Regions from separate parts of the Marinobacterium aestuarii genome, predicted to be linked through region 2. Evidence: predicted binding sites of a transcription regulator. Region 2 holds the regulator's gene; the other holds the start of a gene.
The links. Region 2 encodes LexA, which represses DNA repair genes until DNA is damaged. Its sites were predicted from a motif close to TACTGTNTANNTANACAGTA; they were not measured.
Positions count from the first base shown of each region.

Region 1: imuA (translesion DNA synthesis-associated protein ImuA) is a predicted target of LexA. The motif match lies at 1,670-1,689, and genes of this name have one in related genera.

Region 1 covers NZ_CP015839.1:4,791,052-4,795,465, forward strand. The annotation lists gene A8C75_RS20975 (patatin-like phospholipase family protein) at 1-810, opposite strand, end outside; gene imuA (translesion DNA synthesis-associated protein ImuA) at 962-1,654, opposite strand; gene pgeF (peptidoglycan editing factor PgeF) at 1,850-2,575, opposite strand; gene rluD (23S rRNA pseudouridine(1911/1915/1917) synthase RluD) at 2,572-3,549, opposite strand; gene A8C75_RS20995 (outer membrane protein assembly factor BamD) at 3,685-4,414, shown strand, end outside.
Region 2 covers NZ_CP015839.1:2,960,191-2,964,604, forward strand. The annotation lists gene dinG (ATP-dependent DNA helicase DinG) at 1-1,158, opposite strand, end outside; gene lexA (transcriptional repressor LexA) at 1,291-1,911, shown strand; gene A8C75_RS12970 (cell division inhibitor SulA) at 1,908-2,366, shown strand; gene A8C75_RS12975 (hypothetical protein) at 2,615-2,860, opposite strand; gene A8C75_RS12980 (DUF6586 family protein) at 2,997-3,515, opposite strand; gene topA (type I DNA topoisomerase) at 3,536-4,414, opposite strand, start outside.

The DNA.
Region 1 (4,414 bases), 1.8 Mb from region 2:
GCGCACCCTGCGCTCGAAGGCTCCGAGCGAAAAGGGGGTCTTGCGAATTTCGAACTGCATATAGCTGATGGCCCGCATTTCACGCAGATAGGTACTTTGAAAGCCGAACTCCGCCACACGTTCGCGAATCGCGGAAGCACTGACGGGCGTACCGACACGCATCAGCGGCTGCAGCAGAATAACCAGAACATCATCACTGGCACAGTCAAAAATCAGCGGATAAATTGCCGGATTGCCACTGAAGCCGCCATCCCAGTAATTGCGCCCGTCAATCTCGATGGCCTTGTGCAACGTCGGCAGGCAGGCCGAAGCCAGCAGATGATCCGCACTGATCTCAGTCTCTCGGAACAGCCGCAGCTTGCCGGTTTGCACATCGGTCGCGGCAATAAAGAGACGAATGGGCGAGGCTGCCTGGAGCTGTTCGAAATCCACCATCCGTTCAACCAGGGAGCGCAGCGGGTTTATGTCCAGCGGGTTGAGGTCATAGGGCGACAGGTAATAACTCAACATCTGCATCCAGTCTGCCATCGACTCGCCAATACCCGCGGCAGGCAGGCCTTTCGGCAATTCAGGTAGCGCATGCAGGGAGACCTCGTGCCAGAACCGCGTCAGCAGCTCGCGGGCACCTGCATGACCGCCCTGCTGCAGGCCGCTGGCCAGCATCACTGCATTCATGGCGCCGGCGCTGGCGCCGCTGACACCCTCAAACTGCAGCTTTGGCTCCTCCAGCAGCCTATCCAGCACACCCCAGGTAAAAGCCCCGTGGGCACCGCCACCCTGCAGCGCAAGATTAAGCTTTCGCGCTCCCATAACTGCCTCCGGTCAAATTTTGTGCACTGCACAAATCTGACAGCTAGACGCAGTGAAGTCAAAAGAATACCCGGTGACAATAGTTTAAGGCGTGGCAACAGCTTCCGTGAAAATCCCGGGAATGCCGCAGTATTGTGCCAGACCAGCAGGCTCACCTGACCGGACGCACCCGCGCAGCTGAAGCCGCTGGCTGCGAAGCCAGAGAGGCTGCTCTATTGCCAAGACTGCGCTGACGCAATGATAATACCCGGCGCGACAACGGCCAGCCGCCTCTGTGCTTCAGAACAGAGACCGCCAGCTTGTCCGGTGCCTGGTCGGGCTCCGGCAACAGGCGACAGGGCCCCGCCGCAGCCTGGTCCTTGCTGGCCGCAGGCCTGAAGATGAACCCCAAGGCTTCACCTTCGGCCGCGGCCAGCTGCAAGCGGCGCAACGCCCGTGGCGACACATCTCCCAGCCAACCCAGTACAGCACTGCAGCAGCCTCTTTTCAGTGCCTGCTCAATACACCAGAGCCGATCCCGCCGGCTATTGCTGCGTACCAGCAGGAGTCGATCCAGTGCCACCCCCGCCGCTTTCAATGCCGGCGCGTAGGAAATATGCGGCGGATCAACCCAGAGCACCCAGCGCTCTTGCGATGCCGTCAGTAGCGGAAATAGCAGGCGCAGCTCACCACAACCCTCGGTAGCGTAAGGCACCTCAACCAGGCTGCCTGGCTGCCAGCCCTGCCCCTGCAGCAGCTGATCCAGCTCCGCGTGTCCGCACCCTAGCCCCGCTACAACAGGTTCGGCAACAACCTCACTTGCCCGCCATACGGCTCCGCGCTCCAGCAACTGTTCCAGACTCATGATTCACCCCATAACTACTGTATGCATATACAGTACTATGATCGAAAAAAATTCCGCGGGCAAGCACACCTGTATGCATATTCAGCAAAACAAGAATTCTTAGGCGGTAACACGCAGCGACAGCCACGCACGAGCACGCAGGTCCGCAGCCGTCACAGGAAGGATTTTGATCGAAAAGTCAGAAGGTTATAGCATTCAACGCAGCCAGATCAGGCTCGCCATTCGACCGGTTTCACCATCGCGGCGATAGGAATAAAAATTTTCAGCATCTTGCAGGGTACAGAAATCCCCCCCCGAAACCGATGCAACACCCTCAACCTCAAGCCGCAGACGCGCCAGCCTATAGATATCAGCGAAATACTTGCCCGCCACCCCGTCCCGGGGACGAAAAGCCTGGCCTGCGTCTGGCTGCGCTGCGCAGAAAGCAGCCCGTACCTCGGCCCCGACTTCAAAAGCTTCAGGCCCAATAGCCGGTCCCAGCCAGCAGTGTACTTGCCCTGGCTGCTCGAACACCGCCAGAGTATTTTCCAGAATGCCGGCCACCAAGCCCCGCCAGCCCGCATGGGCCACGGCGACCTTGCGACCATCACTGAAAAATACCGGCAGGCAATCTGCCGTCATCACCACGCAAGCCTGGCCCGACTGGTCACTCCAGCAGGCATCCGCCTGTCGCACCTGAGCATCATCCAGCGCCTGAACCACTTCAGTCCCATGGACCTGCTGCAGCCACTGTGCCGGACGCTCAAGCCCCAGCTGCTCGGTCAGGCGCCTGCGATTCTGTGCAACCGCCTGAGGATCATCACCAACATGGTCTCCCAGGTTCAGCCCCTGGAAAACACCCTGGCTGACCCCGCCCAGCCGGGTACTGACACAGGCCTGCACCCGATCAGATACCGGCCACTGCGGATGAATCAGCTTCATAGATCGTCGTTGCGCCTCAGGTCCTGCTGCAGGGCTTTAAGCAATAGCTGGAAGTCCTCCGGCAGATCCACTTCCCAGGACATCAGTTCACCGGTAGCCGGATGAAACAGCTCAAGCTTCTTGGCATGCAGTGCCTGGCGGTGAAAACCGCGCAGTGTTTTTATCAGACCTTCGCTAACGCCCTTGGGCAGGCGAAAACGGCCGCCGTAGACAGGATCACCCACCAGCGGATAGTTGATATGGGACATATGCACGCGGATCTGATGCGTGCGGCCCGACTCCAGCTTGAGACGGATATGTGAATGGGCACGAAAGCGCTGCAGCAGACGGTAATGGGTCAGGGCCGGTTTGCCCATATGCACCACCGCCATCTTCTGACGGCTGGTCTTGTGACGCCCCATAGGGGCATCTACTTTGCCACCACCGGTCATCAGGCCCGTCACAATCGCTTCATACTCGCGGCCCATGGAACGTTCCTGCAACTGCACCACCAGCTCGGTCTGCGCCTGGATGGTCTTGGCCACCACCATCAAACCGGTGGTATCCATATCCAGCCGATGCACGATGCCGGCGCGCGGCACCTGTGCGATTTCCGGCACATGGTGCAGCAAGGCGTTCAGCAAGGTGCCATCGGCATGACCCGCCGCCGGATGCACCACCAGGCCTGCCGGCTTGTTGATCACCAGAATATCATCGTCTTCATAGATGATATCCAGCTCCATGGCCTCTGGCTGGTGGTGTTCGATACGTGCGAGTTCCGCTTCGACACAGATCAGCTCGCCACCCTGCAGTTTGTCGCGGGTACGTTTTTGTTCACCATCCACGGTGACGCAACCGTCCTTGATCCAGCCCTGCAGACGGGATCGGGAGTAGTCGGGAAACAGCTGCGCTATGGCCTGGTCCAGCCGTTTTCCGACCAGCTCGTCGGTGACCCGCGCTTGTAATTGAACCTGTTCAGGTTTCTGTTCTGGCATCTGGGGTACGTAATTCAGAAGGATGTTTTGGCTTGAGTTCCGGTTGTGTTTAAATATGCCGGACATTTGGATTAACTGGCCCAGTATAACCGAAACCGTCCTCGGTATCGCTGTAGGCAATCGGGACTCATCAACATGCGCTTTGTAAAAGTCATTGGCATCCTGACTCTGGTCTCTCTGATGTCCGCCTGTTCGTTTTTTGGCGGAGACAAGAAAGAAGAACCGGATGTTCCGGAGCAACAGCTCTACTCCGAGGCCCTGGAAGCCCTGGAGGCGCAGAACTACGGTCTTGCGGTCGAAAAACTGCAGCGGCTCGAAGCCCGCTATCCATTTGGGCGCTTCTCCGAGCAGGCCCAGCTGGAACTGATCTTTGCCTACTTCAAGAACTATGAGCCTGAAGCTGCCCGTGCAGCCTCCGATCGTTTCGTGCGCCTGCACCCGAATCACGAAAACATCGACTACGCCTACTACCTCAAGGGGCTGACCTCCTTCGAGGAAGACCGCTCACTGGTATCACGCTACCTGCCGATCGACGAAACCCAGCGTGACCCGGGTGCCGCACTGGAGTCCTTCGAGAGTTTCGCGACCCTCACCTCACGCTACCCCAACAGCCAGTACGCACCCGATGCGCTCAAGCGCATGCAGTATCTGAAAAACCGCCTGGCAGAGTATGAAGTGCATGTGGCGCTGTACTACATGAAGCGCAGCGCCTGGATTGCCGCCGCCAACCGTGGCCGCTACGTGGTAGAAAACCTGCAGGAAACCCCGGCCGTGCCGGAAGCTCTGGGCATTATGGCCGAAGCCTACGAGGAGCTTGGGCTAACCGACCAGGCCGCCAGAGCCGCCGAGGTTCTGCGCAGCAACT
Region 2 (4,414 bases):
GATGGCTTCTTTAAGCAAATCCACGATTTGCTCGAACTTGACCACCGCCTTGTCTGCAACCTTGGCCACATCTCCCGCCTCGATGCGTAGCGCCTCGGGTAACTGGCCGTTGGGGAAGCGGAAACGATCCGACTTGGGGCTACCGCTGGATTCGGTGAGCAAAGCGCGCAGGGTGCGCTGAAAGCTCTCCAGACACTGATTCAGGTCGGTAAAAGGCTGGGCCAGCTGTGTTATATAGGTGCTGAGCACCTGATGTTCGCCACAGTCGACGCGCATTTTCTCCAGCTGGCGGGTGGCCGCCGAAAGCCAGCGAATGCTACCCGCGACTCTCATGCTGTAGGAGAAGTGACCGATCGCCTTGGCCGCCAGATGGTGGCCTTCGTCAAACACATAAATGCTGTCGGCGGGATCCGGCAGAATGGCGCCGCCCCCCAGGGCCAGGTCCGCCATCACCAGATCATGATTGGCAATCACCACCTCAGCCTGATCCAGGGATTCCCGCGCACGGTAAAACGGACAGGCACTGAAATTGTGGCAGCGCCTGTTGGTGCACTGCAAGTGATCGCTGGTGAGCGGATGCCACAGCTGATCTTCCAGTTCGCGCTTGAGGTTATCGCGGTCACCGTCCCAGCGGCCGGAGGCAAACTCGTTCAGCAGTTCGCGATAAAGCCCCAGGTCCGCCTCATCGAGCTTGTGGACCTGTTCATCTTCGTACAGCGCCATCTGCCCCATCGCGCCCTGACTGTCGAGAATACGCTCGGCCTTGCTGATACACAGATAGCGCCCGCGCCCCTTGGCCAAGCTCACCTTGACCGGCAACTGGGCGTGCAGCGCAATATCCGGCAGATCCTTGTACAGCAGCTGTTCCTGCAGCGCCACGGTTGCCGTCGAGAGCACCAGTTTCTTGTTGGCGGCCTTAGCTATCGGGATGGTGCCCAGCAGATAGGCCAGCGTCTTGCCCGTACCGGTGCCGGCTTCTACCAGCACGACATGACCCTCGGACTGGCGCACACCCGAGGCATCGGCCTGGACACCACCAATAACACGCGCAACGGCACCCACCATCTGGCGTTGCCCATAGCGCGACTTGAGACCCTTGGCGTCCAGAAACGCTCTATAGGCCTGCTGAATCTGTTGTTTGAGGTCCTCGGTTAGCAACGCGGCATCCGGATCAGCTGAGACAGGAGCCGCGATTCTAGCAAAACACTGGATATATCAACAGAATTTGCTTTACGGGATTAAGCTACTGTATATACTTACACCTACTGTATAAAACAACAGGTTAAAACCATGAAGCTGACTCGCCGACAAACGGATGTGCTCGAGTGCATCAAAAAGCATATCGAAACCTCCGGCTACCCGCCCACGCGGGCCGACATTGCGCGTGATCTTGGCTTCAAATCAGCCAATGCCGCTGAAGAACACCTCAAGGCGCTGGCGCGCAAGGGCGCGATTGAAATCATTCCCGGCACCTCCCGCGGCATACGCCTGCCGGACCTCGGGCTCGATGCCGCCAATGAAAGCCTGCCCATTGTCGGCCAGGTAGCGGCAGGCTCACCCATACTGGCCCAGCAGCATATAGAGGATCACTGCACCATTTCGGCGGATTTTTTCCATCCGCCGGCGCACTACCTGCTGCGAGTAAAAGGCCAGAGCATGCGTAATATCGGCATCATGGACGGCGACCTGCTGGCGGTACATCAGTGCCAGGAAGCCCGCAACGGCCAGATAGTGGTCGCGCGCATCGGCGACGAAGTTACAGTGAAACGCTTCAAGCGCGAGAATAATCGCGTTTACCTATTAGCCGAGAACGAAGACTTTGCCCCCATCGAGGTCGATCTCAGGGAGCAGGACATATCCATTGAAGGCCTGGGTGTCGGCGTTATCCGCCGCGGAGGAGAACCACTATGAACCTGGCACCGACCCCCAAATACCGTCGCACCCTTTGTCAGGGCAAGAGCCTAAATGCCGCCAGCAAAACCCCTGCCCTCAGCGGCAAAGGCGCCGGTAAACTGACCGAAATCATTACCCATGACAGCAACCTCTCCAGCATGCCCCTGCTGATGCCACTACTGGCACAACTGAGCCGGGATGATCGCTGGTTTGCCTGGGTCGCACCGCCTGCACTGCTGCCAAAAACACTGTTGACCGATGCCGGGATCGATCTTGGCAAGGTCATTCTGCTGCAACCCGACAGCGGCCACAGCGTGTTTGATCTCGCCCGCCGCGCCCTGAGTGCCGGCACCTGCCATGCGGTAATTTCATGGCCGGGCTACTTGTCGGAGTTTGAACTCAAGGCACTCGAACAGGCAGCGGCCTGTGGCGACAGCCAGGGTATTCTGATTCGGGGTCGGGAGCACGCCTGAAGCCGCCAGGCCTGCCTGCCTGCCTGCCTGCCAGGCCTGCCTGCCTGCCAGGCCTGCCTGCCTGCCTGCCTGCCTGCCCAAGCCTCATATTGAGTGACACTCAGGGCAAGAGGCGCGTGAGCTGCAGCGCATCCAGTCGATAACCACAGCCGTAGCCCAGCCCAGCCCAGCCCATGAGCGAACACCCATGAAGGTCCGGACTGCAGTTCGTAAATAGCAATTTTTGAAGAGAGGTTAGGGAAAAGCCGTTAGTGAATAACAGGCGGCCTGAGCACATCGGCCTCGGCTTCACGCTGGCGCGCACCCGCCTCAGCCACCAGCTGAACACCGGCGGACAGCATAATCTTGGCGATATTGATACGCTCGTCACCCAGCTTGCTGGACAACTCATCGGAAAAGCTTAGCGTCAGTAGCGGCTCATCCTGCTCACTGGAACGACGAACAACAATTTCACCCGTCTCCAGCATGACAATTTCAAGCAATGCGTCTTTCATTTAATCCTTTCGCCTTCTGCTTCGGCGCCCGGTGCCGCCTTGAAACCTGCTACCCGCACCTTTATCAGCATGCATAGATCCGCTCTATACCTGAGTGACCGCCAGCGACACTCAGGGTAAAACGGCTACTGCAACCTCACCATTCCTGCATGCCGGCACGCAAGCGCTCGACAAGCTGGGCCAGCTCGCGCTGCCATAGCTGACACTGCTGAGGCGTGACTTGCGTTACCGTATCGGCACTGAGCGGCATCAATCGAATCTCGGACTGACTCTCAACCGCATTGAGCGCCTGGGCCTTGGCGCCTGGCTGCCAGCAGGCTTCATAGGCCGCGCGCAAGCGCCGCAGCCAACTGGCGGCATCCTGCTCCAGCGAGGCCAGTTCGGTACGCTCGGGCGACTGCACCGCCGCCTGCTCAAAGAGCGCATCAAGGTCGGCAAAACTCTGCAGCTGTGCCACCTCCAGACGGTAGTGATCACCGATTTCACACAGAAAGGCACCATAGGCCGACGCCAGATGGAACAGCACCGACTCCTGGCAACACTCAACCTGAGCCTGACGACTCCAGCCGGTGGAAACCTGCGCCTGGGCCAGCTGCTCCAGCTGCAGTTGAACAAAGTTCAGCTTCTGGCTGGTGCGGGTCACAAATACGCTCATGCAATCTACTCCGCCACCGGCTATTTGGCTTTTTTGGCCTTTTCTTCCACCACCCAGCGACCGCCATCAAAGTAGGCGCGCCACCCGGTCGCCTTGCCGTCAACCTCCGTCATCACATACTGCTCCTTCGTCTTGCGACTGAAGCGTATCAGCGTGGGATTGCCATCAGCATCCGCAACGGGCGCATCAAACAGGAAGCTGTACTTGGGGTCGATTGCATCCTTGTGAGGCAGTAACTCCCCAACCTTGGGCGGCCGGGTTTCACGATTTTTCGGAAACTGACTCGCCGCCAGGAACAGGCCACTGGCACCGTCACGCAGAATATAGGTATCGTCAACCTTTTCGCACTGCAACTCAGGCATCGGCACCGGATCCATCTTCGGCGGCGCGGCCTCGCCGCTTTTCAGCAGCTTGCGGGTATTCTTGCATTCGCTGTTGGAACAGCCGAAGTACTTGCCGAAACGACCCGTTTTAAGTTCCATCTGGGCGCTGCACTTGTCGCACTCGATGGTCGGACCTTCATAGCCCTTGATGCGGTAACTGCCAAACTCCACTTCAAAACCGTCGCAATCCGGATTATTGCCACAGACATGCAGTTTGCGGGTCTGGTCAATCAGGTAAGAGTCCATCGCGGCACTGCATTTAACACAGCGGTGCTTCTTGCGCAGCAAACGTGATTCAGCCTCATCGTCGGCATCTTCACTCACCACCTCGTCGCCGGACACCAGGTTGATGGTCTCCTTGCAGCGCTCCTTGGGCGGCAGCGCATAGCCGGAACAGCCCAAAAAGACACCGGTACTGGCAGTTCGAATCATCATCACTCGGCTGCACACCGGACAGGGAATATCGGTTTCCGTCGGCGTATTGGGGCGCATGCCGCCCTCTTCGCTGCGCGACTC